Linked DNA regions of Chlorobaculum parvum NCIB 8327. The protein of the gene in region 2 interacts with the protein of the main gene of each other region in a pairwise test. Links are inferred from orthologs where the notes say so. Each region holds a gene or a part of one and is shown on either strand. Other genes may lie near its edges.

What was found.
Region 1: the proteins of rlmB (region 2) and CPAR_RS04860 interact in binary tests that used the Escherichia coli proteins (3 or more experiments, as listed by UniProt). The link is inferred for Chlorobaculum parvum NCIB 8327 from one-to-one orthologs.

The regions. Positions count from the first base shown.
Region 1 is NC_011027.1:1,034,150-1,051,124, forward strand. What follows is about bases 14,059-16,975. They hold CPAR_RS04860 (bifunctional ADP-dependent NAD(P)H-hydrate dehydratase/NAD(P)H-hydrate epimerase), read right to left. Parts: upstream 16,351-16,975; coding sequence 14,767-16,350; downstream 14,059-14,766. Other genes in these bases: CPAR_RS04855 (LL-diaminopimelate aminotransferase), read left to right, coding at 14,059-14,585; purL (phosphoribosylformylglycinamidine synthase subunit PurL), read right to left, coding at 16,365-16,975. Outside these bases: CPAR_RS04795 (tubulin-like doman-containing protein), read right to left, coding at 1-508; CPAR_RS10615 (hypothetical protein), read right to left, coding at 543-944; CPAR_RS04805 (hypothetical protein), read right to left, coding at 988-2,406; CPAR_RS04810 (hypothetical protein), read right to left, coding at 2,484-4,049; CPAR_RS04815 (hypothetical protein), read right to left, coding at 4,125-4,841; CPAR_RS04820 (FAD/NAD(P)-binding protein), read right to left, coding at 5,454-6,290; CPAR_RS04825 (4Fe-4S dicluster domain-containing protein), read right to left, coding at 6,317-7,330; CPAR_RS04830 (4Fe-4S dicluster domain-containing protein), read right to left, coding at 7,345-8,175; CPAR_RS04835 (hydrogenase iron-sulfur subunit), read right to left, coding at 8,186-8,635; CPAR_RS04840 (CoB--CoM heterodisulfide reductase iron-sulfur subunit A family protein), read right to left, coding at 8,703-10,676; CPAR_RS04845 (heterodisulfide reductase-related iron-sulfur binding cluster), read right to left, coding at 10,990-12,492; large-conductance mechanosensitive channel protein MscL, read left to right, coding at 12,770-13,225; more of CPAR_RS04855, read left to right, coding at 13,371-14,058. UniProt on the Escherichia coli protein: Bifunctional enzyme that catalyzes the epimerization of the S- and R-forms of NAD(P)HX and the dehydration of the S-form of NAD(P)HX at the expense of ADP, which is converted to AMP.
Region 2 is NC_011027.1:597,164-607,882, reverse strand. The notes cover bases 1-2,743. They hold rlmB (23S rRNA (guanosine(2251)-2'-O)-methyltransferase RlmB), read right to left. Parts: upstream 1,888-2,743; coding sequence 1,114-1,887; downstream 1-1,113. Other genes in these bases: nifJ (pyruvate:ferredoxin (flavodoxin) oxidoreductase), read left to right, coding at 2,129-2,743; gcvH (glycine cleavage system protein GcvH), read right to left, coding at 614-997; gcvPA (aminomethyl-transferring glycine dehydrogenase subunit GcvPA), read right to left, coding at 1-585. Also shown: more of nifJ, read left to right, coding at 2,744-5,686; CPAR_RS02850 (tetratricopeptide repeat protein), read right to left, coding at 5,726-7,462; Holliday junction branch migration DNA helicase RuvB, read right to left, coding at 7,459-8,487; CPAR_RS02840 (ABC transporter permease), read right to left, coding at 8,507-9,472; CPAR_RS02835 (peptide-binding protein), read right to left, coding at 9,477-10,719. UniProt on the Escherichia coli protein: Specifically methylates the ribose of guanosine 2251 in 23S rRNA.

The DNA.
Region 1 (16,975 bases), 440 kb from region 2 along the record:
ATTTAGTTCTGATAGCCCCTTTGATCTCTTGATATTTATCAAAGAAAAACAGTCTTGAAAGCGCCCGTATCTGACCAGCACCCTTCTCAGGATCGATATTGAGTTCGTTTATGGTTTTTCTCGACAGCGGAAACCATTCGCGTATCAGCGGATAACAGTCAAGAGCCTCCTCGCTTTTTATGTACTGATTGAGGTCAAGCTTTTTAACCAGGCGTTCTGACTCTTTGAATTTTATTTTGTTCGACAGGATATCGTTTTTCTCCGCTTTTCCCTGTTCCGTCTCGAACGCGCTCAGGTCGATCTGCAGGAATTCCGCAAACGGGAATTCGGTCAGATTATCTATCCTGACAGCCTGACCGGTTCCTGAGCCCCACAGATTATTGATGATACGCCGTCTTATGCGCCATAAGACCTGAGCTCCAGTGCCACCAAGTGCGATGAACAGTGTCGGGACAACCTCCGTAAGAGTTACCTCCGTCTTTTTGCCAACTTTCAACTCTTCTACCATATTCGATTCTCTTTTAAAGATTCAAGCAGATATTTCACTTTTTGGCAGACATAACGACTGCAAGTACGAAACAAAGAATCATTGCTATTGATAACGGAATGACCACAAACATGGTCAGAAAAATCTTTCCGAAAAGAGCGACGCACAAAATGGCAGATGCAAAAAACAGCCCACCGAACAGTCCCCAGCCAGCCATAGCAGCATTATTCGGAGAGCGCTTCATGGCGGGGCCTACCAGATATCCAACAAAAGCGTTTCGGATGAAAAAAAACACAACAGACAGGATCAGGAGCAACCCGACCCCCATGAGCACCTCTTTGGTGCTCGGGCCGGTCAGCGCCTCGATGTCGCCTGAAATTTCTTGTAAACTTCCAAGCTCCGAACTATCCTGCCCCGATTTCACCGGAGGCAGTACCGATGCGTTCTTGTCTTCCATAGGTATACTCTTTTTGTATTGTTTTGCTGTTTTAAGTAAAAAATCACATTAACCGTATGGTACAATTGGCATCCTTGTCTTTGATGATTTGCGGCTGTCCGATGCCGCGCTTCAGCATTCCGACCCGTTTCCCGTTCGCGTCATTGATGACCTGTTCGTGAAACATTTTCAGGGCAAAGTTCTTCTGAACACCGTCGACTGAGACCTTGTAAACCGTTTCTCCCTGCAACATCATCATTCCGAAAACAGCACCGCCAAGAGCTATAAAGATGATACCCCCAAAAACGAATAGCGGCCATGAAGGATAGAAAACCTTCACCAAGACAGATTGCTCGGTCAGAGAATTTCTTGAACTTTCGCCAGGGCTGAAGATATCCGGCAAAGGGTCTCCCGGAAACAACTCTGACATCTGCTTGATAAATCCTTTTGAAATGGCAAGTTTCTGATCTGACACTTCGAATTTTATCTTGCCTGTCGTTGTGTAGCCGGATTTGAAAATCACATTTGGGCTCCATATAGATGGTATCGGCGGTACTGATATAGTTACTGTCAGTTGAGGGGATACATCGCCTGCCTTGATAGCCAATTTGTCGATCACATCGTTTTTTGTTTCGATCCCGTTGTTATCGTGGTTTAACCCAGATGATATAGCAACTTTGGCGGATTGAATATCGTATGGATAAAAATCGTTTCGCAACTGCCCGATAATCCGGGCTGCTTCAGGCCGTCGTGCCGCATTAAAGCTAAGCATTAGTGTTTTATTCCCAACAATACTGGCCTTGACACCTTTGCCTCCCTGAACCCTGAGTGGCATGAAGGTCACGGCGTCGGCGTTCAGCGGCTTGAGTCGAGCCACCCTTGCTCCGAACGGAACATTGCCTTTAAGCATTTTCTGCAAAAGTTGGTCGGCATCGTCGCCGTAGGCCATTGCGTAGATCATCAGGCCATTGGCAGTATAATTTCCCGTAACCCCTTTTACCGCCATTTGATAGGGAAATGCGACTATTCTTTTGATTTGATCGGAATTTTGCAGAAATGCATAAAACTCCTTGTTTTTCTCAATTGTCTCAGGGCTATTGTCCGGACTGTTTTTATTGTTCGTGATAATCCACAAAATACAGGGTTGACCAGCGGAGTACTGCGTGATCGCTCCGACGATAGCTTCCTTGAAATCCGTATCAGCATAGGTCGTTTTACCAGGCTTGCGAACCGGCATGATCGATTGTATTGCCGCATTAACCTTGTTCTGATCGCTTCCGTGATAAACCATTTTTGGAGACTTATTATCCTGGATGCTCTGATTGAAACTCGCCACAACCTGATCGGTTTGGCCGTATTTGGCAATTCTTTCAGCAATCACTATGCCGAGTTCTTTAAACTTGGATGAGCGATCCTCGTAAAATGGTAGCATCCAGCCCGAATTCTGTATCAGGTATATCTGCTTGACTGGCGTTTTGGCCATCAGCTGTACAGGTCGTGATATCGATGCAAGAACCAGTATCAAAGACAGCCTGGATATGTTACGGATAGCACCCACGATTATTTCTCCGTTATCTCGATTGGCCAGGAAAAGCAATGATTATTTTCAGGAAAATGCACGTAGAGCATCTTGTTATAGATAAATGCGCGTATTTCAGGCAGATGCGCAAGACTGATCCTGAAGGAGCTACCTTTTTCAGTTTTGACCGAACCGGAAAGCTCTTCTGCAAAAAGTGGTCGCTCAGGCACTCCGGCACCTTCCAGCACCAACCTGACTCTCGTACTCACTGGTAAATCCGTTTTATAGAAATGCTCGCTGAAGGCTCCCAATGCATCGCGGCCTGCCCATTGATCCACCTTCGCTAACAAAACCATCCCGTTTTCGCCGAATTGCAAAAGCGGATATCTCAACTCTTCCTGAGGGCGCGTGTTCGTATTAAGACCGTTGATATCATTCCAGTAATCATCGACCCATGAAAAACTGCTTCGGCCAGTGGTAACAAACTCGCCAAACTCGATCTTCTGGGAATCGACAACTTCGTCACCATCGATTTTGATAATTTTGTAGATCTCGCCGTCTCTAACTTCTTTGTCTTTATCTTTACACAGTTGCCAGAACCCCCCTTTCAAGCCATTCGTGCGATACGGAGGTCCAAGCTCGATCAGTGCCGTTGCAGGATATTCATCAGTTTCCCAAGCCCTGAACTTCCACTGAACGCTCGATGAAAATTCATCGACGATGACGCTCACGTAACCACCACGGCATGACCAGTACGCGGTCTTTTTTGCCGCATGGAGATAGGGAATACCGAGATAAGCCTGCTGGTCAGCACGTTGCGTCAACTGCGTCATGACCTCGACACGGTCTGACACCGAAGGACAATCAAGCCATTCTGATTCTCCTTCTTTTTTGTAAGCCATGGCGAAACAGCCATCCTTCTCAACAGGCGCAAAAATATACTCTGCGATCCGGATGGGGCCCCCGATCGATCTGCCCACATTTCGACTGACCTGGATACTGTTCGATGGCCAGTCAAACGTAACCCATAACGGTCCGTCATCTGTTGGCAGGCACAGCCCCGATTCAGCTTTGTCAGTTGCCATTGACCATGACCAACCTGGAAGCGAATCTTTGCCGACGCTGGCAGGAATGCGGCTCCATCGTTTTTCTTCATGGTTTCGATACACCCACAGCAGCCCCAAGTCACGCTGCAGCGCAAGAAGCATGCGCTGTTTGGCGCCGAGTTTCAGTGAACAGAAAGCAAAAATCCCGTCCCTTCCTGGCAACGGGAAAAGCTTTGCCTGATGATCTTTGGATATGCAAACGTCCTTGATAGTATGAGGATGATGGCTGACATCAGGGCCCTGCATGATTTTCAGGCCAGTGCCATCTCCGTAAGGAGGTAGCCAGAGATTGCAAGGCTCCTCTTCGAGACTGATTAATTTTGCCTGACAAAAAGGACAATACTGGAACTCAGGAGGATATTTCTGTCTGGCGCAATCAAGGCCGTTATCTGGATGAAGCTTTGCGCCCACCAGAAGTTCGATAGGCGCAACCTGAACGGGATCACAATTCTTTCCAAAAATGCTTTGTATGGTGAATCTCTTTTTAAGCTCATCCTGCACCCAGATTGTCTCCTTGAATCTCCACAACATCAGCTATAAAAGGATAATAATGGTTGATTTCAAACCTCTGCGTCTTTAGTTAACGGCGTAAAAATTCATAACGCCATCAACTTTCACAACCTGGATTTTACGCTGTACCTTGTATGGCTCTCTGCCTTCAATCTGAACTATTGCCGTGTGCGTGTAAATACCCTCTTTAGCGTTTCTTGGAAGCGTAAACTGAATACCTGCATCGACACCGCCACACTGCCTTCTCATCGTTCGTTTCATATCATTTGTCCGAGTTGTCAAGCCATCTGGATCAGTAAGTATGTTGATCTCAACAACATCAACCGCACTGAGATTACTATATTTCGGAATTTCCAACTGATACTTTGTTCCAAGCCACACTTGCTGCCCTCCTCTGAGCACCCTTAGCGGTCGATTGTTGGTGTCGGTAATAGTAGGGACTATACTTGTTACACGTGGAGGCATGCTGGCCGAAGATGGCTTTGCAAGCACTGGCTTCTCCCTGTAAATCTGGGCCGAAGACTTATACTCACGCGCCCTAATCTCTCCAACTATATATCCGACGATTAAACCTGCAGCAGCAGCCTTAATTCCAGTCCTCAACGCTTTATTAACGTCACCAGTTGCTAAATAACTAGCCAAAAAGCCCCCTAAGCCAGCTGCAGCGCCGGTCTTAACTGCAGTCTTGCCAGAATCTGGAGCTCCTGCCTGATTAGTAGCAGTACAGCCGGACATTGATACCAAATATGACAAAAGGGTGATAACTATAATGCTCTTTTTCATACCTGTATTTTTTGTATTTATAATTCTTCACTCTTAAAATCCGTAATCAAAAAACGCACTTTTTTGTTGATCATTATATTCGCGGAACACTTTTTGATATTAATTTAAATAACATATCAAAAAGTAAAAAGAGTAATACTCTCGGAAATAAAAAAAGAATACTCTTGTCGTTGCAAAAGGAATACTAAATATGTTTTTTCCAAGGAATCATGGCATTAAGGGTAATGTTTATAACCAATACTAATATGTACTCGGCCAAACTAATGCCTTGACGTATTTTAATAAAAATAAGCACTTTGCCAAAATTTTTTTATTTTTTTTCCGAAAGGGCACCGCTAAAAAAGTAATTTTTTCTCGTTCTGAACCATTAATCACAGATCTTCAAAAACAGATAGTAAGTTGCCCGTCAAATTTTCAACGTCCTGCAGATTTCGCCAACGCTGATGCCGTTATTATGACTCATCTTTTTTGCCATCTTTGTAAGGGCGACCGGCCGGTCGCCCTTACAAAGATGCACGGACGGAGTGGACAATATTGCGGGAAAAACGGAGAATAAAAAAGGGAGCGAAAATGCTCCCTTTTTTTTGTGTCCGTGTCAATCCACGCCGTCCATCACAAATCAGCCTGTGGCATTGCCTGCACTTCGGCGGCGGTGAAGACCGGGCCTTCTTTGCAGATGTAAACCGAGCCGACGTTGCAGCGGCCGCATTTGCCTACGCCGCATTTCATCCGGTTCTCCAGTGTCGTGTACACATTTTCTGCCGTGAAACCGAGCTTTTCGAGCGCTGCGAGCGTGAACTTGATCATGATCGGCGGGCCACAGAGGACGGCGATGGTGTTTTCTGGCGACGGGGCAGCCTGTTCGAGCACGGTGGGCACGAAGCCGACGTGGTCGTGCCAGTCGGGGGTTTCGCCTCCGGGATCGACCGTGAGCACCAGGTTGACATCGTCGCGCTGTTTCCACTCCTCAAGCTCGTGCTTGTACACGAGGTCAGCTACGGTTCTTGCGCCGTACACAATCGTCACGTCCTTGTACTTCTCACGCTGGTCGAGGCACGACCAGATGACGCTGCGGGTCGGAGGAAGGGCGATGCCACCGGCGATGAAGAGCAGGTTTTTGCCTTCGAACTGCTCGATCGGGAAGCGGTTGCCGTATGGACCGCGGAAGGTTACGATGTCTCCCTCGTCGGTGTTGGCGAGCGTGGTGGTCACGCGGCCAGACTGCCGGAAGGTGCATTCGATGTAGTCCTTGCGGGTCTCCGGGCTGGCGACGCAGAAGGTGCTTTCGCCTTCGCCGTAGATGCCGTACAGACCGAACATGCCGGTATGGTAGTTTGCCTTGAAGAACTCGTGATCTTCCTGATTGACGAATTCAAGTTTGAGCGTGTTGACGCCGGGGGCCTCGACACGCTTCGATACAACCCGCATCGGGAACGGGGTGTAGATCATGTCGTTGGTGTGGTATCGGTCTTGTGTCACCTCGGTAAATTTGTAATCGCTTGCAGAGTTTCAGTAATACCCATGTCCACCGGGCACTGGCGGGTGCACCGGCCGCAGCCGCTGCAACTGTTGACGCCGAATTTGCCACGGTAGTAATTGAACTTGTGCATGATGCGCTGACGCCAGCGGGTCGATTGCGCGTTCCTCGGGTTGTGGCCGGAGGTGTGCATGGTGAAGAGCGCGAAGGAGCAGCTGTCCCAGTTCTTGCGGCGGATGCCCTGGTAGGTGTCGCCCTCGTCCTGGATGTCGAAGCAGTGGCAGGTGGGACAGAGGAAGGTGCAACTGCCGCAGCCGATGCAGCGCATGGAGATGTCTTTCCAGAACTGGCTCTCGAAGTTTTCCTTGTCGCCGAGCCACTCCATTACCTTTTCGACATCGAATTTTTCCGCAACCTGGGGCACGGGAGCAGCCTCGTCCGAGCTTTCTTCAAGCAGCGATGAGACGCTTTCGAGCAGCGCCGTGCCTCGATCCGAGACGGCGTCGACCTGCCAGCCGTTGCCGTTGGCCAGCGGGCGGAGCATCACGTCTGCGCCTTTGGTGCTGTCCGGCGAGAGCTTCACCGAAGTGCACATGCAGAAGTCATCCGCTTCGGTGCAGGCGATGGAGATGATCACCGAATTCTCGCGGCGCTTGAACCAGTAGTCGTCCTTGTAGTCCCAGCCAAAGAGGGGATCGTCGATCGCCAGACCCGAAGCGTCGCACGGGCGCACGCCGAAGAAGACGCGCTTCTTGTCGGGCGGGGTCATGGTTTCGGAGGCGATCTCCTTTTTGGAGATGTTGTACTTGATGAGCGGTTCGGTCTGCGGGAAGAACTGATCTTTGATGGTGCGTTCCGTCAGGATGAGGTCGAGGGCCATGTCGGAGCCCTTCTGCACCTCGTCAAAGGAGCTCATGTCGTGGCGCTGAACCGGCGCGAGCACGCTGTAACCGGCTTTCTGCCAGGCTGCAATGCAGTCGTCGAGTTTATTCTTGAGAAGTATTCTGGTCATGCTTGTCCGGATGCTTAAAGAATGAAGGTCTCGGGATCGTCCTGGCTGAAGCTTGCGAGCACAGGATTCTGATCGCTGCTTTCACCGGCGTAATAGTCGAAGGCCTCTTTGACCTCTTTGCCCATGCGGTAGTTGATAAGCCTGAGTGGGATGTTCACCGGGCAGGCGCGGTCGCAGGCTCCGCAGGCGGCGCAGCGGCCTGCAAGGTGGAAGGCCCTGACGAGGTTCCACTCGAAGTTGCCGAGGGTGTGCGACGAGGTGCTGACCCACTGCGGCTGGTTGACGTCAACAATGCAGCGGCGGCAGTAGCACATCGGGCAGGCCTGGCGGCAGGCGTAGCACTTGATGCATTTCGCGAACTGCTCTTTCCAGTACTCGAAACGCTCGGCGGGGCTCATCGCTTCGAGCTTCTCGGCCTCCTGCTGCACAGACGGTGGCGCAGTGGCGGTACGAAGCTTTTCGCCAAGATTGGCGAAATCGCCGATCGAGTGTCCCGGAAGCTCCTTGATTTCGTTGTTCTCGATGGTGTAGCCGAAGATCACCACCTGCTCGGGCTTGACCTGCGACTCGGAGATGAGGATGTTGAGGCTTCGGATGGCGTCCGGTTTCAGAAAAATCGCGACCTTCTTGCCGTCCGAAAGCAAGCCTCCGGCGACCAGATAGGTCGTGAGGTTGGCGATACATGCCGGGTCGAGCACCAGCTTTTCTGCCTCTTCAGCCGTGCGGGCGAACAGTGCACGACGGCGGTCGGCGGTCGTGCCGGGGCCGAAGCCGATCACCAGCTTCACTTCACCTGACGAGAGCAGCGATGCCGCTTCACTTCTGTATTGTTCCTGTATTCCCATGAATGGTTCCTTAATACGAAGACTGGGTTTCAATAACTTTCTGCAGCTCCTGGTACTGCGTGAACGGGCCGAGTTTTTTTGTGTCCTCGGTGATCTCGTTGATCAGATCGGCGAACTTGGCTCCCTCGGCGGCGCTGACCCACGAGAAGCGGATGCGCTCTTCGGGAATGCCGGTGAAGGCGAGCAGCGCGCGGAACACCGTCCAGCGGCGGCGGGCATGGTAGTTTCCGGCCGCGAAGTGGCAGTCGCCGGGGTGGCAGCCGCTGACCAGTACGGAGTCAGCTCCTTTCTGGAGGGCTTTGAGGATGAACATCGGGCTGATGCGTCCGGTGCAGGGAAGGCGCACGATCCTGACGTTCGGCGCGTATTTCAGACGGCTTGTGCCTGCAAGGTCAGCACCAGCGTAGGTGCAGTAGGTGCAGACAAAAGCCACGATTTTCGGTTCGAATGATTCGCTCATCGGCTGAATTCGGTCGCTTGGTTTTGGTTCAGTTTGCTGTTGCGTGCTTCAACAGAGTCACGGCCCGTCAGAGGGCCATGACTTCTGCAAAAATCTGCTTTTCAGTGAATCCGGCCAGATCGATGCTGTTGGAGCGGCAGAAGGTCACGCAGGTGCCGCAGCCCTGACAGAGTCCGGGATTGATGTCGGCCACCTGTTTGATGAGGTTGCCGTTGCGGTCGTTGATGTCGCGCACGTCGATGGCGTTGTACGGGCAGGCCATGACGCAGCCGAAGCATCCGGCGCAGGTCGCATCGCTGACCGATGCCACCACCGGCTCGCGTTCGAGCTGCTCGCGACTGAAGAGGCCGATCACCTTGGCCGCGGCGGCGGATGCCTGGGCGACCGAGTCTGGAATATCCTTCGGCGACTGGCATGCTCCGCAAAGGTAAATGCCAGCCGTGGCGGTTTCGACCGGGCGAAGCTTCAGGTGCGCCTCGTTGTAGAAGCCGTACTCATCGTAGCCGATACCGATCTTTTTGGCGGTCTCCTTGGCGTCGGGTTGTGGCACCATGGCCGTGGCGAGCACCACCATGTCGGCAGCCACCTCGACCGGCTTGCCAAGCAGCGAATCGACGCCGCGCACGATCAGCTTGCCGTTCTCTTCGTAAAGTTTGCTGACGCGGCCACGCAGATATTCGGCTCCGTCCTCCTCGATGGCGCGGCGGGTGAACTCGTCGTAGCCCTTGCCCGCAGCGCGGATGTCCATGTAGAAGATCTGGCTCTTGCCGTCATGGTTCTTGTGTGCGTACAGCATGGCGTGCTTGGCCGTGTACATGCAGCAGATTTTCGAGCAGTACTTGACGCCTTTCGACGGGTCGCGCGATCCGGCGCACTGGATAAAGACGATCGTATCGGGAATCTTGCCATCCGATGGTCGCCTGATAACCCCGCCGGTCGGGCCGCTCGCCGAAGCGAGACGCTCGAAGCTCAGGCCGGTGATGACGTCCTTGTATTTGCCGTAGCCGTATTCACCGTAAAGGGTGGTGTCCTGAATCTGGAACCCGGTTGCTACCACGATAGCGCCAACCTCGATCTCCTCGAAGGTATCCTGCATCTCGAAGTCGATGCAGTTTTCGATCTGGCAGGTCTTCTGGCAGATTTTGCACTTGCCGTTCTTGAAGTAGGTGCAGCGAGTTGTATCGATGACCGGCACGTTCGGCACGGCCTGGGCGAACGGGGTGTAGATCGCCGTTCGGTTGCCAAGTCCGCACTCGAATTCGCTCGGAATTTTCTTGACGGGGCACTTCTGGATGCAGTCGCCACAACCGGTGCACTTGTCCATATCGACGTAGCGGGCCTTTTTGCGAACCTTCACCTTGAAGTTGCCTATATAGCCGTCAACCGATTCAATCTCAGAGTAGGTGAGCACCTTGATGTTGGGGTGCTGAATAGCCTCCACCATTCGTGGCGTCAGAATGCACTGCGAGCAGTCCAGCGTCGGAAAGGTTTCGGAGAGCTGCGACATGTGACCGCCGATCGAAGGCTCGCGTTCAACCAGCACAACCTCGCGTCCGGCACTGGCAATATCGAGCGCAGCCTGGATGCCCGCGATACCGCCGCCGATGACCAGCGCGCGGCGGGTGACCGGTACTGAAATCGGTTTCAGGTCATTGTTGCGTTTGACCTTTTCGACAAGCGAGCGGGTGATTTCGATGGCCTTGTTTGTGGCCTCCTCCTTGTCGGAGTGCACCCAGGAGCAGTGCTCGCGGATGTTGGCCATTTCGAGCATGTACGGGTTGAGGCCCGCTTCAGCGCATGCTTTGCGGAAGGTTGTTTCGTGCATCCTCGGGGAGCAGGCCGACACCACGACACCGGTCAGGTTGTTCTCCCTGATTGCGCGTTTGACGGTTTCCTGTCCGGGGTCGGAGCAGAAATATTTGTACTCGGTGGCTACGGCGACGCCGGGATGTTCGGATATTTCCTTGACCAGCTTTTCCGTATCGACGACCGAAGCGATGTTCTCACCGCAGTGGCAGACGAAGACTCCTATTTTTGCCATCCTGAAGTCCTGATTTTTTAGGTTTCCGATACCGGAAGTTGGATTTGCCCTTCCGTACCGCCAGACTATGGGGACAATCAGCCCCTTATACCGCTGATTTTAGCGGAGCATTTCGAGATTTGTGTCTTGAGTTTCCAGACTCACCCGTGATCCGTAACATGATGGCCCTATCGACAAGAAACATAAAAGGGCAGGTGCGGATGTTCAGGAGATTATCCGCCTGGGCGAATGTCCAGGGGGGAATAATCTGATGGTCTGATGAAGACCTTTAATGTACGAATCCAATGCTCTTTTTTCATACATCCGGAGCGTATTAAAGGTTTCTTACCATGTCGCTTGCCTGAACGAAGTGCTTGTCGAGCGCTACCTCTTCAGGGCTCGCTCCACAGGCCAGGGCGACCAGGTCTGAAATGTAGTATACCGGCATTTCGCCAACATCGTTGTAGCGTTTGCGCATGCTCTCCTGACGCATGTCGAGGTTGGCATGGCAGAGCGGACAGGCGACGACGTATGCGCCAGCGCCGCTGTTGGTGGCGTTTCTGGCGATTTTGTGCGTGAGATCCTCGATCATCTCCTGCTGTGCCATGGTCAAGCCTGCACCGCAGCATTCGACTTTGTAACCCCAATCCACCGGTTTGGCGCCAAGCGCTTCGACGATGGACTCCATCTTGGTCGGGTTTTCCGGATCGTCGTAACCCATCGCGTCGAAGGGGCGTACCAGCAGGCAGCCATAATAGCAGGCCAGCGGCAGCTCCTTGAGCGGATGCGTTACACGCTTTTTGATCTCTTCGGGATCCATGCCTTCAAGCAACTGCATGACACCGATGAACTGAGCCTTGCCCTCGGTGTCGTAGCCCATGACGCTTTTCAACTCCTCGCGAAGCTCTTCGGACTCCTTCAGCGCTTTGCGTGCTGTTACCTGGCGGTTCAGGCAGGCGGCGCAGGGGGTCAGTACGTAATCGAGACCCTGCTGATCGGCCAGCGCCTGATTCCTTGCCGGTAGCAGCATCGAGAGCTTGTGATTGGTCGCGTGGGCCGAACTGGCTCCGCAGCAGTTCCAGTCTTCGATTTCGCGCAGCTTGATGCCAAGATGGTCGCACATGCGGCGGATGGAAATATCGTAATCCTTCGCCGTACCGGAGAGCGAGCAGCCGGGGTAGTAGCCGACGGTCATGCCGGGCGCGACTTTGATCGGCTCGTCAGGTTTAAAAGTGCGCTTGACAGGCTTGCGTTTCGGCGCAGGGGTGTGGCTCTCCTTTTCGGAAAGCTGGAAAATCTTTTCGATTTGGCCTTTGTTCTCGACCTCTTCTTTTGCAGTGAAAGCCTTGACAGGGTTGATCTTGCCCTGTTTCATCATTTTGAAGCCCGCCGCAACATCCTGCGTAAGGGTGCGCGTGCGCAGCTTGTAGCTGTTGACCAGGGCCAGCTCCTGCAAGCGGCCGCTCTTGCGCACCGTGTTCAGGAAAGAAGTGTGGAATGCGGTGACCAGCTTTTTTGATTTATCGGAGGAGACGATGCCGCTCTTGAGGGCCATCTCGCGAAGCGCGTCCATCGTGCCTGCGATCTCCATATTCTGCGGGCAGCGCGAAGTGCATGTCATGCAGCCGATGCAGTACCATAATGCGTCACTGCGCATGGCCTCTTCGACGTAACCGGCCTGGATAAGGCGCATGATTCTGGCCGGTGGATTGTCCATGAAGCCGCCGGCAGGACAACCGGCGGTACATTTGCCACATTGATAGCAGCAGGCGTAGTTATTACCTGTTGCATTTTCAAGTTGCTGCTTCAATGAATCTGTACGAATAGTATGCTCCATCGATTGATGACTGCCTGAGTTATCGGCATCCTGAAAACCGCTGTGCGTTTTTGATAGTTTGATAGCCTTACGGGCGTTTCGATACTCTATCGGTTACGTCACTGTTTCAGTATTGCCTTTTATTTTTGGATAATTTCGTGCGGGCTCAACAAGGGCATGAGCTTTAATTTTAACAAAAAATACACTAATGTCCAATTAAGGGGGTTTAATTTCTTGATATTCCCTCGTTGTCCCCCATGACACCAGAGTACTTCCTCAAATTTCAATAACCGGAACCATGCTGAAAGAGTTCAAGGAATTCGCCCTGAAGGGTAACGTTGTCGATATGGCTGTCGGCATCATTATTGGTGGTGCTTTTACTGGCATCGTTAAATCACTGGTCGGCGATGTTCTGACTCCGCCGCTCGGGCTTCTGCTCAACGGAGTCGATTTTACCAATCTGTTTGTTGTGCTCAAGGAGGGGGCTACTCCTGGGCCGTACCTTGCGCTTGAGCAGGCGCAGAGCGCTGGAGCGGTAACGCTTAATTATGGCCTGTTTATCAATGCGTTCATAAGTTTTGTGATTATGGCTGTCGCCGTGTTTTTCCTGGTTCGCGGCATCAATAGACTGCGTAAGATGACCGAAAAACCCCCGGAGCCAGCCGCCGCTCCCGATACCAAGGAGTGCCCGTTCTGCTTCTCGGCCATCCCTGTCAAGGCCGTGCGTTGCCCGAACTGCACGTCGCAGTTGTAAGCGCGTGAATTCATGGGGAGTTTCCATAACAATTTGCAAGTTCCCCTATGGAGATCAACGGCTTTTTGTTTATGATTGGAGTTGTTTTCATAACCTATAGTGTCACAACCGCTTCTGTTTTAACGATTTTTCGGAAACCATTCCCATGTTTGACGAGATTGAATTCGACAAGATCAAGAGATTGCCGAAATATGTTTTTGCTGCCGTCAATGAGCTGAAAATGGCCGAGCGGCGAGCCGGCGAGGATGTGATCGATTTTTCGATGGGCAATCCCGACGGCCCGACGCCGCAGCATATCATCGACAAGCTCGTCGAAAGTGTCCAGAAACCGAAGACCCACGGCTATTCGGTCTCCAAAGGCATTTACAAACTGCGTGGCGCTGTAGGCACATGGTACCGCAACAAGTACAATGTCGATCTCGATCTCGACCGCGAGGTGGTTGTAACGATGGGTTCAAAAGAGGGGTACGTGCACCTCGTGCAGGCCATCACCAATCCCGGCGATCTGGCCATCGTGCCCGACCCGTGCTACCCGATTCACTCGCAGGCGTTCATTCTTGCCGGCGGGAACGTGCATCGCATGAAGCTGGAGATGAACGACGACTACACGCTCGACGAGGAGGCGTTTTTCCATAATATCGAAACCGTATTCCGGGAATCATCGCCGAAGCCGAAGTATCTCGTAGTCAATTTCCCGAACAACCCGACCACCGCAACGGTCGAACTGCCTTTCTACGAACGTCTGGTCGAGCTGGCGCGCCGCGAACGTTTTTACATCATCAGCGACATCGCTTATGCTGAAATTACTTTCGACGGCTATGTGACTCCGTCGATTCTTCAGGTGCCGGGGGCGAAAGATGTCGCCGTCGAGAGCTACACGCTTTCCAAAACCTACAACATGGCTGGCTGGCGCATGGGCTTCATGGTGGGCAACGCTAAGCTGATCGGAGCGTTGGAAAAGATCAAGAGTTGGCTTGATTATGGCACTTTTACACCGATTCAGGTTGCATCGACCATTGCGCTTACCGGCGATCAGAGCTGCGTCGATGAAATCAGGGAGGTGTACCGCAAACGGCGCGACGTGCTGATTTCAAGCTTCTCCAATGCCGGTTGGGACATTGTGACGCCCAAGGCCTCGATGTTCGTGTGGGCCAGGATCCCCGAATCGATGCGCCATCTGGGGAGTCTCGAATTCAGCAAGAAGCTGCTCATAGAGGGGAAGGTGGCCGTGAGTCCCGGCATCGGCTTTGGCGCTTATGGTGACGAATACGTACGTGTAGCCATGATCGAGAATGAGGAGCGCATTCGTCAGGCAGCAAGGAATATCAAGCGCTTTTTGAAAAATAATGCCGGGCAGTGACGAGCTGGAACGCAACGAGTGACGAGAATCAAGAGAGGTGCTGGAAACGGCACCTCTTTTTTTTGTTCACGTTGTCGATTGCGTTCACAATGTCAATGCGGTAAGCCGAAACAGGGCAGGCGCAAGGCCTGCCCCTACAAGGAAGAGTGCGAACCGTTCAGGCTGAATTGAAAGCGAAGCTTTACTCTTCGCTCTCGAACAACTCCAGAATGGCCTGAGGAATGGCTTCGAGGACATCCATCGAGGATACGAGGCTGGAGACATTGGAGGCGAGGTCTCCGGCGCGGCCGTGCAGCCATGCGGCTGCAGCTGCAGCCTCGTGGGTGTCGAGCCCTTTAGCAGCCAAGGCTCCGATCATGCCCGAGAGCACGTCGCCGGTGCCTGCCGAGGCAAGGGCTTCGGTTCCGCTGTCCGAAATGAACACCATGCCTGACGGCGAGGCGATGAAGGTCGGGGCGCCTTTGAGCAGCAGGTTGACGTTCCAGACCGAAGCGAGATTGCGCGCCGTGTCGATCGGGGCGCTCAGGATTTCATCGACTTCCAGTCCGGACAACCGGCTGCACTCGCCGGCATGGGGCGTCAACACGGCGTCTTCGAGGCTGGTGATGCGCTCCATCAGGTTCCGTTCGGCGAGGGCAAAGAGCGCGTCAGCGTCGAGAACCAGTTTCTTTTCCGCAATTTCAGGGGTGCACAAAAGGGCTTCGATCAGCTCCAGCGACTCCTCGCTGCGACCAATGCCGCAGCCGATGACGATGGCGTCGGCCCATTTGGCTTTTTCGATGATGGAGACCATATCCCGTCCGATTACCACCACTTCGGGTGCAAAGCTGTGCATAACCGAGGCATGGCCGTCGGGCAGTGAACAGCAGACGTAGCCCGCGCCGGTTTTGACCGCTGCACGCGCGGAGAGTAGCGCCGCCCCGAGCATCGAGCCTCCGCCGTCAGCCGAGCCGGTGACGAGCAGCACTTTGCCGTTCAGGTGCTTGGCGCTGGATGGGTCGCGCAACAGGTAGCTTTCGGCGGCGAAGGTTTCATCGATCAGTTGGCAGGAGGTCGGCTCGACGAGGAATTCCGGAATGGAGATTTCAGCCGTCTGGATCTCTCCCGAAACTTCTGGGCCGCTATTCTGGAAAAAGCCGGTTTTGAGGAAGGCCATCGTAATGGTCATATCGGCCTTGACGCAAGGTTCGGAGCAGTGCCCGGTTGTTGCATCAAGTCCCGATGGCAGGTCGATGGCTACCGTCACCGCTTCGGAGTGCTCGTTGATGAAATTGATCAGCTCGACCGCAGACTTGGCCGGCTCATGCAGCTGCGGACTGTCAGCATTGATGCGGAGGCCTGTACCGAGCAGGGCATCGACTACGACCTGATAGGTTGTCGCTCCGACCGCCGTGCGGGCCTCGTCCAGTCCCGTGAAGATTCGCAGGCGTTCGTTGTAACGGCGGTAAGCCTTGAGGATGTGCAGTCCTTCGAGGTTCACGCCGGCCAGCTCTTCTTCTGGCCACGTCAGCAGCACATCGACTTGCGCCCCTTTGTTCAAGAGGTGGCGCGCTGCAACGAAGCCGTCGCCGCCGTTATTGCCTTTGCCGCACACCACGAGCACTGAAACGCCGTCGAGGTCAGCGCCGGTTTCGAATCGCTCGGCGATCATTCGGGCTGTCTCCCGCCCGGCAAGCTCCATCAGCCGCGTCTCGCCGGTGCGCAGCTCCTCGATGGCCGCCTTGTCGGCCAGGCTCATCTCTTTGGCAGTCAGTACCGGATTCATCGTTCGTCCTGTTATCAGAGTTCTTCGAGATGCAGTGAGGACTCCAGCGCATGTTCGTAGGCATGAACCAGCTCGTCGAGCGAGAATTCCGCTACCTGACGGCCGTTGACCGCGATGCTCGCGCCTTCCGAGACGACCTTGCCGATGATGCGCACCGGCACATTCAGGCGTTCGGCCTCTTCAATGACCGCTGCGGCGTTATCCGGATTGATTGAAATCACCACGCGGCCCTGCGCTTCCGAGAAAAACTGATTCTGGATAGCCGCGCTCTCCTTGCAGGAACATTCGAGATTGACCTTGAAGCCAAGCATGTTATCGCGGTTCATGATCGACTGTTCGATGAGCGTTACCGCGATGCCACCGTCTGAAACGTCGTGCGCCGAGCGGACGAGCTTTTTCGAAGCAAGGGTGACCAGCAGATCCTGAAGGTTCTTTTCGTGCTCCAGATCGACCGCCGGGGATTCAGTACCGGGAGTGCCGTACTGCATCACCAGATACTCCGAGCCGTCGAGCGCGAGTTCCGGATCGCCGAGCAGCACGATGGCGTCACCCTCTTCCTGGAAGGTCGAAACCACCAGATGATCCATGTCGTCGAGCAGGCCTACCATGCCGATGGTCGGGGTGG
Region 2 (10,719 bases):
CGCGACGCTGCCAATACCGTCTTCGATGCTGTTCTGCACGATGGGTCGGTCTCCGGCGGCTTCGAGGTAGGTTTCGAGCACCTGGCTGGTGTAGGGATGCAGCTTGCCAGCCACCACGATGCCGTTGCGCCCGGTGACGTTCAGGGCGATCAGAGCCGCTTCGGCCAGCGCGCTCGCGCCGTCGTACATCGAAGCGTTGGCCACGTCCATGCCGTACAGGCGGCACATCACGCTCTGGTATTCGTAAATCGCCTGCAACGTGCCCTGCGATACCTCGGCCTGGTACGGCGTGTAAGCCGTGTAGAATTCGCTCCTTGAAGCGATGGTCTTGACAGCGGCAGGAATGAAGTGGTCATAAGCGCCCGCACCGAGGAAACTCACGTGGTCGCAAGTGGCGGCGTTGCTCGACGCCATCTTTTCGAGCAGACTTTTCACCTCCGGCTCGCCCATTGCGGGCAGCAGATCGAGCGCCTTTTTGAGACGAACCTCTTCGGGAATATCAGCGATCAGCGCCTCGAAATTCTCGACGCCGATTTCGCGAAGCATCTCGGCCCGCTCAGCATCGGTATTGACAATGAAAGGCATGGTTGCGTATTGAAATTCTGGATAATCCTTATTCGCCGATCAGGGCGCTGTAATCCGCCGGTGAGAGCAGCGACTCGACCTCGGCAGCGTTGTCGAGCTTCATCTTGACAATCCAGCCCTCGTTGTAGGGATCGGAGTTGACAATCGCCGCATCGTCGAGTGCACCATTGACCTCGACGATCTCACCCGCCACCGGAGCGAAAAGATCGGCCACAGTCTTGACCGCCTCAACAGTGCCAAACGCGCCGTGCGCCGCGACCTTGGTGCCGACCGGCTTGGTTTCGACGAACACGATGTCGCCAAGTTCAGACTGCGCGAAATCGGTGATGCCAACCACGGCGGTCACGCCATCATCGAGAAGCTGGAGCCATTCGTGGTCTTTGGTATAGCGAAGATTATCAGGGATGTTCATGGCAGAACGCAATTTAAGTTGCTATGCAATTGAAGAGTTACAAATGAACTTGAAGGTAACATTTTTTCAGAATCGCGGAAAGATCGGTCGGATTGGACGTATGATCCGACTGGTCTTCAACCTAACCTTTGACGCATCGCTTCGTACAGCATCACCCCGGCAGCCACGCTGACATTGAGCGATTCGACGCAGCCGGCCATCGGAATGCGCACGATCTGGTCGCAGCGTTTGCGGGTTTCGGAGCCGAGCCCTTTGCCCTCTGCCCCCATCACGAGCACTGTGGGACGCTTCCAGTCGATGTCCGTGTGATTATGTTCAGCCTCCATGTCAGCGGCCACGATGCTGAATCCGCGCTCGTGCAACAGGTCAAGCGTCTTGACCAGGCTCTTGACCTTGCAGACCCGCATGTGCGAAAGCGCGCCCGCCGATGCCTTGTGCACCGTGGCGCTGATCGGTGCGCCCTTGCCTTCGATCATGATGACCGAGTCAGCAGCCACAGCCTCGGCAGTGCGGATGATAGCCCCGACGTTATGTGGATCTTCAAGCCCCTGCAAAATCACCAGCAGCGGCGAGCTGTTGCGCGGTGCGGCAAGCACCTCGTCGAGCGTGTAGAATGTCACGCTGGTCAGCAGCGCGCAGACGCCCTGGTTCTTGGCCGTACCGGAAATGAGCGTGAGCTTCTCCATGCGCGCCTTACCACAGGGAATCTTAAGGCGACGAGCCGTGATGACGATCTCCTTGAGCTTGGGATGGCTGGTGTTGAACTGGAGGTAAATTTTCTCGACGCTCTCAGGTTTCGACTGCAACAGCTCGATGACGGCGTTACGGCCATAAACAACCTGTTCGCGAGGTTCGGGAGCCGGGATTTCGGCGTGGTCTGTTCTGTCCAAAAATCAAAAAAGTTTGGTTTGCCGGGCATGCGCCCCGACTGCTCGTTAGATGCAAAAAAAGCGTATCAACAAGCAAATGCTATAAGAGTATTCACGATTGAACTATATTAGTTTTTTTTCCTATCTTCGAAAGCACACTCGAAGCATTTTCTCACCTGCGAACGTAACTTTTCCCGTTCCTTCGTAGTTGTACCCGTCGAGGATCGCACAGTCCCAACAATCATAATCCAGTTCTGATCGTATGACCCGGACATTCAAGACAATGGAGGGTAATGAGGCTCTTGCTCATGTCGCCTACCGTACCAATGAAGTCATCTCGATATACCCGATCACTCCGGCCTCACCGATGGGAGAGTACTCCGATGCATGGGCCGCAGTCGATGTAAAAAACATTTGGGGCACTGTACCGCTCGTCGATGAGATGCAGAGCGAAGCCGGTGCCGCCGCAGCCGTTCACGGCTCACTGCAGACCGGTGCGCTGACGACCACCTTCACCGCTGCTCAGGGTCTTCTGTTGATGATCCCGAACATGTACAAGATCGCCGGTGAGCTTTCGCCCTGTGTGATTCACGTCTCGGCCCGTTCGCTGGCCGCGCAGGCGCTGTCGATCTTCTGCGACCACGGTGACGTGATGTCGGTCAGAGGCACCGGCTTCGCGCTGCTTGCTTCCTGCTCGGTACAGGAGGTAATGGACATGGCGCTGATTTCACAGGCCGCCACGCTTGAATCGCGCGTGCCGTTCATGCACTTCTTCGACGGCTTCCGCACGTCACACGAAATTTCCAAGATCGAGGTGCTCTCGGACGAAGAGATTCGCTCGATGATCAACGATGACCTGGTGATTGCGCACCGGATGCGCCGCATGTCGCCTGACGAGCCGATCATCCGCGGCACCTCGCAGAACCCGGACGTCTACTTCCAGGCTCGCGAAAGCGTCAACAAATATTACAATGCCTGCCCGTCGATCACCCAGAAGGCGATGGATCAGTTCGCCGAGATGACCGGCCGCAGCTACAAGCTCTACCAATATTACGGCCCCGAAGATGCCGACCGCGTCATCATCATGATGGGCTCGGGCGCCGAAACCGCGCTTGAGACCGTCGAGTATCTGAACAACCAGGGCGAAAAGGTCGGCCTGATGAAGGTGCGCCTGTTCAGACCGTTCGATGTGGCGACTTTCATCGCATCGCTGCCGTCGAGCGTCAAGTCGATCTCGGTGCTCGACCGCGTCAAGGAGCCGGGCAGCGCTGGCGAACCGCTCTACCTCGACGTCATCAACGCCTATGCCGAGTCGTTCCAGAATGGCGAGATTGCCGCCATGCCGAAGATTCTCGGTGGTCGCTACGGCCTCTCCTCGAAGGAGTTCACTCCGGCGATGGTCAAAGGCATTTTCGATAACATGAACGCCGACGCTCCGGTCAACCACTTCACCGTCGGCATCGACGACGATGTGACCGAAACCAGCATCAGCTACGACGAGACCTTCTCGATCGAGCCTGATTCGGTCTTCCGCGCGCTTTTCTACGGCCTCGGCTCTGACGGCACGGTCGGCGCCAACAAGAACTCGATCAAGATCATCGGCGAAAACACCGATAACTACGCACAGGGCTTCTTCGTCTACGACTCCAAGAAAGCCGGTTCGATCACCACCTCGCACCTGAGGTTCGGACCGGAGCAGATCCGCTCGACCTACCTCATCACCGAGGCACAGTTCGTCGGCTGCCACCACTGGGTCTTCCTCGAAATGATCGACTTGGCGAAGAACCTCAAGAAAGGCGGAACGCTGCTCATCAACTCGCACTACTCGGCTGACGAAGTGTGGGAAAAACTGCCGCGTCCGGTGCAGCAGCATTTGATTGACAAGCAGGCGAAGCTCTACACCATCGACGCTTACAAGGTCGCGCACGAGAGCGGCATGGGCCAGCGCATCAACACCATCATGCAGGCCTGCTTCTTCGCCATCTCCGGCGTGCTGCCGCGTGAAGAGGCAATTGAAAAGATCAAGGATGCGATCCGCGAGACCTACGGCAAGAAGGGCGACGAAGTCGTTCAGCAGAACATCAAGGCCGTGGACAACACGCTCGCCAACCTGCACGAAGTGAAGATCGGCGCAACGGCTGACAGCCAGAAAGAGATGCGTCCCCCGATCGTAGGCGACGCTCCGGAGTTCGTCTGCAACGTGCTCGCCAAAATCATCGCTGGCGAAGGCGACTCGATTCCGGTCAGTGAATTGCCTGCCGACGGCACCTACCCGGTCGGCACCGCGAAGTTTGAGAAACGCAACCTTGCTCAGGAGATTCCGGTCTGGGAACCGGAGCTCTGCATCGAGTGCGGCAAGTGCTCGATGGTCTGCCCGCACGCAGCCATCCGTATCAAGGTTTACGAACCGGAGCACCTCGAAAACGCACCGGCGACCTTCAAGAGCCTCGAAGCCAAAGCAAAGAACTGGGAGGGTATGCGCTATACGGTTCAGGTTGCGCCGGAGGATTGCACCGGCTGCCAGCTCTGCGTCAACGTCTGCCCCGCAAGAGACAAGCAGGTTGAAGGCCGCAAAGCGCTCAACATGCACGACCAGGCTCCGCTGCGCGAAACCGAATCTGCCTGCTGGAGCTTCTTCATCGATCTCCCGGAATTCGACCGCAACAAGATCAACCAGCGCCTCATCAAGGAGCAGCAGCTTCAGCAGCCACTCTTCGAGTTCTCGGGCGCATGCTCGGGCTGCGGCGAAACCCCGTACGTCAAGCTGATGACCCAGCTCTTCGGCGACCGCCTCGTCATTGGCAACGCCACCGGCTGCTCGTCGATCTACGGCGGCAACCTGCCGACCACGCCTTATGCAGCCAACCCGCAGGGCCTTGGACCAACGTGGTCGAACTCGCTCTTCGAGGACACGGCAGAGTTCGCGCTTGGGTTCCGCATCTCGATCAGCAAGCAGCAGGAGTATGCCTTGGAGCTGGTCAAAAAAATGGCCTCCGAAATCGGCGAAACGCTTGCCACCGGAATCCTCGAAGCCACGCAGAACAGCGAGCCGGAGATTTTCGAGCAGCGTGAGCGCGTGGCCGTGCTGAAGGATAAGCTCCAGCAGATGAAATCCGACGACGCCAAGAACCTGCTTGCCGTGGCTGACATGCTGGTCAAGAAGAGCGTGTGGGCTGTCGGCGGCGACGGCTGGGCCTACGATATCGGTTACGGCGGTCTCGACCACGTCACCGCATCGGGCAAAAACGTCAACATGCTGGTGCTAGACACCGAGGTTTACTCAAACACCGGCGGTCAGGCTTCCAAAGCCACACCGAAAGCCGCGGTCGCCAAGTTCGCCGCTGCGGGCCGCGTCGCCACCAAGAAAGACCTTGGCCTGATCTCGATGAGCTACGGCAATGCCTATGTGGCCAGTGTTGCACTTGGCGCACGTGACGAGCAGACCCTGAAGGCGTTCCTTGAAGCTGAAGCCTTCAACGGCCCTTCGGTGATTATCGCTTACTCGCACTGCATCGCTCACGGCTTTGACCTGTCTATGGGTCTGGAGCACCAGAAAGCGGCGGTCGATTCCGGCCACTGGCTGCTGTACCGCTACAATCCGGACAGACTGAAGGAGGGCTTGAACCCGCTGCAGCTCGACTCCAAGAAGCCGAAGATGCCGGTCGAGCAGTTCCTGAACATGGAGAACCGCTTCAGAATGCTGAAAAAGACCCATCCGGATCTTGCCAAACAGTACTTCGCGGCGATCCAGCAGGAGGTCGATCATCGCTGGGCCCACTACGAACACCTCGCCACCCGTTCGATTGAAGGTGAGGCATAAGCTGAACCGAACACCGGTTCCGAACAAAGAAAAAAGCGGTCAATGACCGCTTTTTTCTTTTCCTGCTTTTCGAGAAGCTGCTTTTGCTTTCTCAAACATCTCCTTCGCTTTCGGCTCATCGCCAAGCTTCCGGTACGCCTCACCAAGATGGAGATAAACTTCGGGCTCCTCAATACCCGTCTCAATCGCCTTTTCAAGCAGAATCCGGGCCCGATCATACTCGCCAAGCTTGTAGTTCACCCAGCCGAGCGTATCGAGATAAACCCCGTTGTCCGGCTCGAGAAGCACGGCATTGGTAGCCAGTAACAGCGCGTCCCGAAGCTTGATTCCCTCTTCGGCAAGCAGGTATGCGAGGTTGTTCATCGCAAGGGAGTTGTGGGCATCGAGTCTCAGCACTGTGGTGTAAGCCTGCCTCGAACGATTTTTCATGCCAAGTCCGTCATAGGCCAACGCAAGGCTGATGTGTGCTCGAATCAACAACGGTAGATCATCATCCGTCATCTTCATGCGGACGGCCTGTTGAAGCACCGTTGCAGCCTTTTTTGGTTCTCCCGCTTGCAGCAAAAGAGAGCCTTCGAGCAGCTTCCAGCGCAAGCCTTCTCCAGGGAGCGCCGCATTGGCTTTCCGGAGAAGAGCATAGGCCTGTGTCTTTTCATTCATCGAAATATGCGCGGAAATCAGAGCCTCCCAGGCCTCGGCATTGGAGGAATTGAGCTCAACCGCCTTGCTGAAACAGAGCTGCCCGGCGCGTTGCCGATCATGGATCATTTCGAACAATCCCTTCAGCACAAACAGTTTGCTCTCCCGAGGACGGACTGCAATGAGCTCGTCAAGAAACTCGCGGGTAGGGGCTTCATACTGCTCCTGCTTTCCGGAACGGACAATGAAAAGACGGGCAAGGTCGTCGATCTTTTCTGAAGAGGCTGCCTTGGAATCGAGAAAAGCGCGAAGCTCACGGCGGAAATCAGCAGAGCGTCCGGCACTGATGTAAAAGTCGAACAACGCACTCCATCCGGGAACATAGCCGGGATCGGTCTGGATAACCTCTTTCAGCGTGGCAACAGCACGCGCCGCCTGGTTATTTTTTGCATACAGCTCCGCAAGTATCAGCCTGAGTTTCAGGTTGCTGCCATCGATTTCCAGCATCTTGTTGCAGGTTTCGATAGCCTCCGGAAAACGCTTAAGCCTGATCTGAAGCTGTAAAATCTGCGACAGCGCATTGTCGTTATACGGATCGAGGCTTACCGCTTTTTCAAACACCCTGATCGCCGGCTCTGGCTGATTGGCCGACATGAGTTCGAGCCCCTGCAGGTAAAGAAGCTCCGGTTTGTCCGGCTGGAGATCGAACGCCTGCCCGTACAGCTCGGCCGAGCGATTGTAATCATGCATATCCTGCGCAAGATCGGCAAGATAGAGATGATAGTGCGGGTTAGACGGCGCCAGCTTCACGGCAGCTTCGCCGTAAACCCTGGCTGAATCGAGAACGGCCAAGTGACGGTAGGATTGGGAGATCGAAAATCGAACGGCCGGTTCATCGGGCAGAACAGCCATGACCTTTCTCAGCCCCTCGATAGCGCCCCAGTAGTCCCCCTTCATGTTGAGCAGCAGAGCCTGCACATAATCCGGCATGACCTTCTGTGACAAGGGTGCACGATCGATCGCCGCCTGTGCAGCATTCATGCCTGCAGGAGCGGAGAGCAGCGACAAGGCAGTCAAGGCCGACATGAAGAGCCGACGACCAGCACGAGGCTTACTGTTGTTCGCTTCAGGCGTCATGAATTGTGGTCGAAGAGCGGCCCATGATCCTGCATGCCAGGGTAGGAAAAGCGCTGCATGGCAAGCCTGGTCGCCACCCGACCGCGCGGAGTTCGGGCAAGATAGCCGACCTGAATAAGGTAGGGCTCATAGACCTCCTCGATGGTATCCTGCTCCTCGCCGACCGAAACGGCCAGCGACGCCACGCCGACCGGGCCGCCGTTGAATTTGCGCACGATCGCTTCGAGAATTTTCTTGTCCATGTCGTCGAGACCACCTTCATCGATTTCAAGCGATTCAAGTGTCCGCCGGGCGACGGCAAGCGAGATCGAAGCTTCATTGGCCACCTGTGCGAAATCGCGCGCGCGCCGCAGAAGGCGGTTGGCGATACGCGGGGTGCCGCGTGAGCGGCGGGCGATCTCCATGGCCGCGTCCTCATCGACACCGATATTCAGGATGCCCGCCGCACGGACGATGATGCTTTGCAGCAACTCCGGACTGTAGTAATCAAGGCGACTGTTGATGCCGAAACGGGCCCGGAGCGGCGAGGTCAAGAGACCGGATCTCGTAGTCGCGCCGACCAGCGTGAAGGGTTCGAGCTTGAGCTGCACTGCGCGGGAAGCCGGACCGCTGTCGAGCAGAATGTCGATCCGGTAATCCTCCATCGCCGAGTAGAGATACTCCTCGACCGCAGGAGCCAAACGGTGGATTTCGTCGATAAAAAGGATGTCTCCCTTTTTGAGACTGGTGAGCAGCCCGGCCAGATTACCCGCCTTGTCGATCAGCGGGCCGGAGGTGATCTTGATGCCCCCACCCATCTCGGCGGCGATGATGTGTGCAAGCGTGGTTTTGCCAAGTCCTGGCGGCCCGGAAAGCAGCACATGGTCGAGCGCATCGCCGCGTTTTCGCGCCGCAGTGATGAACACCTTCAGATTGTCGGTCAGCTTTTTCTGACCGGCAAAATCGCTCATGCTCTGCGGCCTTATCTGCTCCTCGAACCGGACTTCCGTCGCGTCGGGGGCGGTATTCAGGGCTTCAATCCTCACTCAGACTCATCATTTTGGTTCACAGTTTGATCCGCGGATCGACCACGGCATACAGCACGTCGGCCAGCAGATTGCCCAGCACGATCATGGTGCCGGAGACGAAGGTGTTGGCGATAATCAGCGGATAATCACGGGCGAAAATCGCCTCGACCGTAACGCGGCCCATGCCTGGAAAAGCGAAGATCACTTCGATAAAGAGTGCGCCACTGAAGATGAACGGTAGCGAGCTACCCATCAGCGTAACCACAGGAAGAAGGGCGTTGCGCAGGGCGTGTTTGATAATCACCACCCGCTCGCTCAGCCCCTTGGCCCGCGCCGTGCGGATATAGTCCTGCCGGATCACCTCCAGCATGCTGCCCCGCACGTAGCGCGCGATGCCCGCCGCGCCGTTGATGCTGAGCACCGTAACCGGCAAAACAAGATGCCAGATCCGGTCCATGATGAAGCCGAACGCGCCATAACTCTCCGCCCCCACCTCGTTCAAGCCGGAGACCGGAAAAAGCGGCCATTTCAGGGCGAACAGAATAATCATCATCAGGGCGAGCCAGAACTCCGGCATCGAGTAGAAAAAGAGCGCCGTAACCGTCAGGAAGCGATCGGAAAAGCTGTTCTGTTTGACCGCCGAGATGACGCCGATAATGATACCGAACACGAAGTTGGCGATGAGTGTCAACACGGCGATGGTCATCGTGACCGGCAGCGCCTGCGAAATCACCTCGAACACAGGCTGCTGCGCGCGGCTGAAGCTGCGACCGAAGTCCCCCTGCAGCACGTTGCCAAGCCACTTGATGTACTGCACCGGCAGCGGATCGTTCAGCCCGTACTGCTGGCGAATCTGCTCGGCCACGTTGGGGCTGATGCCCGGCTGGATGAAAAACGCCGCGGGATCGCCGGGCGCAAGCCGGATGATAAAAAAGGTCAGGGTCAGCACCCCGAACACGAGCGGCACGGCAATCAACAGCCGTTTCAGGATATACTTCAGCATACCGTTACGGCGCAATCGATGACGACGGCCTCAAAGTCCAGTCGTCGATATTGTAGAAACTGCCTGAGATGTTGAGCTTCTCGCCCTGAATCCGCTTGTTGAAGCCCTGCGTCTCACGCATCCAGTAGAGGAAGGTTATGGGCTGATCCTCGTGCAGAATGCGCTGGTACTCGACCCAGTAGGGGCGGGCGTCCTCGGTGCGCATCTTCTCCTTGGCCAGCTCGCAGAGCTTGTCGATCCTCGGATTGATGTAGCCGGGGAAATTGAAACGGCTCTTCTCAAGATCGGAACCCCAGACATCGAGCGGATCGATTTCAAGACCGATCGACCAGCCAGCCATCCAGGCATCAAGTTTGCGCTCCTGAAGGTTCTGGAAAAAGACGTTCGACTCTTGAATTTCAATTTTGCAGTCGATGCCGATCTCCTTCAGGTTCTGCTGGATGATCGTCGCCGCGTAGTTGCGGCGAGCGTTTCCGGCGTTAGTGTAGAGCACGAAGCTGAACCTGCGACCATCCTTCTGCAGAATGCCGTCGGGCCCCGGAACCCAGCCGGCACCGGCAAGCAGTCTGGAGGCCTGAGTCGGATCGTAGGGCCACGGCTTGATCGAATCGTCGAAGGCCCACTTGAGCGAGGGCGAAATATCGGTTTTGGCCAACACACCATACTCGCCAAGGTAGCCATCAATGATTGACTGGCGATCGATGGCCATGGTCAGAGCACGCCTGACCTTCGGATCACCGAAAAGCGGATGCGGGCGAACTTTGCCGGTCTTGTTGTAATAATCACCATCCATGTTCATCCATCCGACGTAATCATAGACCCGGAGCCCGACCGTTTTGACCTCCACATCGGGATTGGCTTTCTGCACCGCGTCGAAATCCTCGGGTTTGACGCTTTCGACCACATCGACATCCCCCGTCTGAAGCTGGGCGAGCCTGACAGTGTAGTCGGGCACGATGCGCCAGACGATGCGCTTGATATTGCCCGGCTTGGGCAGATTGCACGAAGGACTCGACGAAAGCGCCAGCGACTGCTGCTTGTTCCACTCCGCAAGGCGATACGGCCCCGCACCCACAGGCTGCTGGTTGAGCTTCGACTCGCGGAACTCTTCGGGCTTTACATCTTTCCAGAGATGTTCCGGCACCGGCGTGAGCGAGGTGTGGAACAGGGCAAGATGCTCCGGCACCGGCTTGTAAAAATGAAACACCAGCGTGGTGTCGTTCGGCGTTTCGATGGCTTTGTCGAAA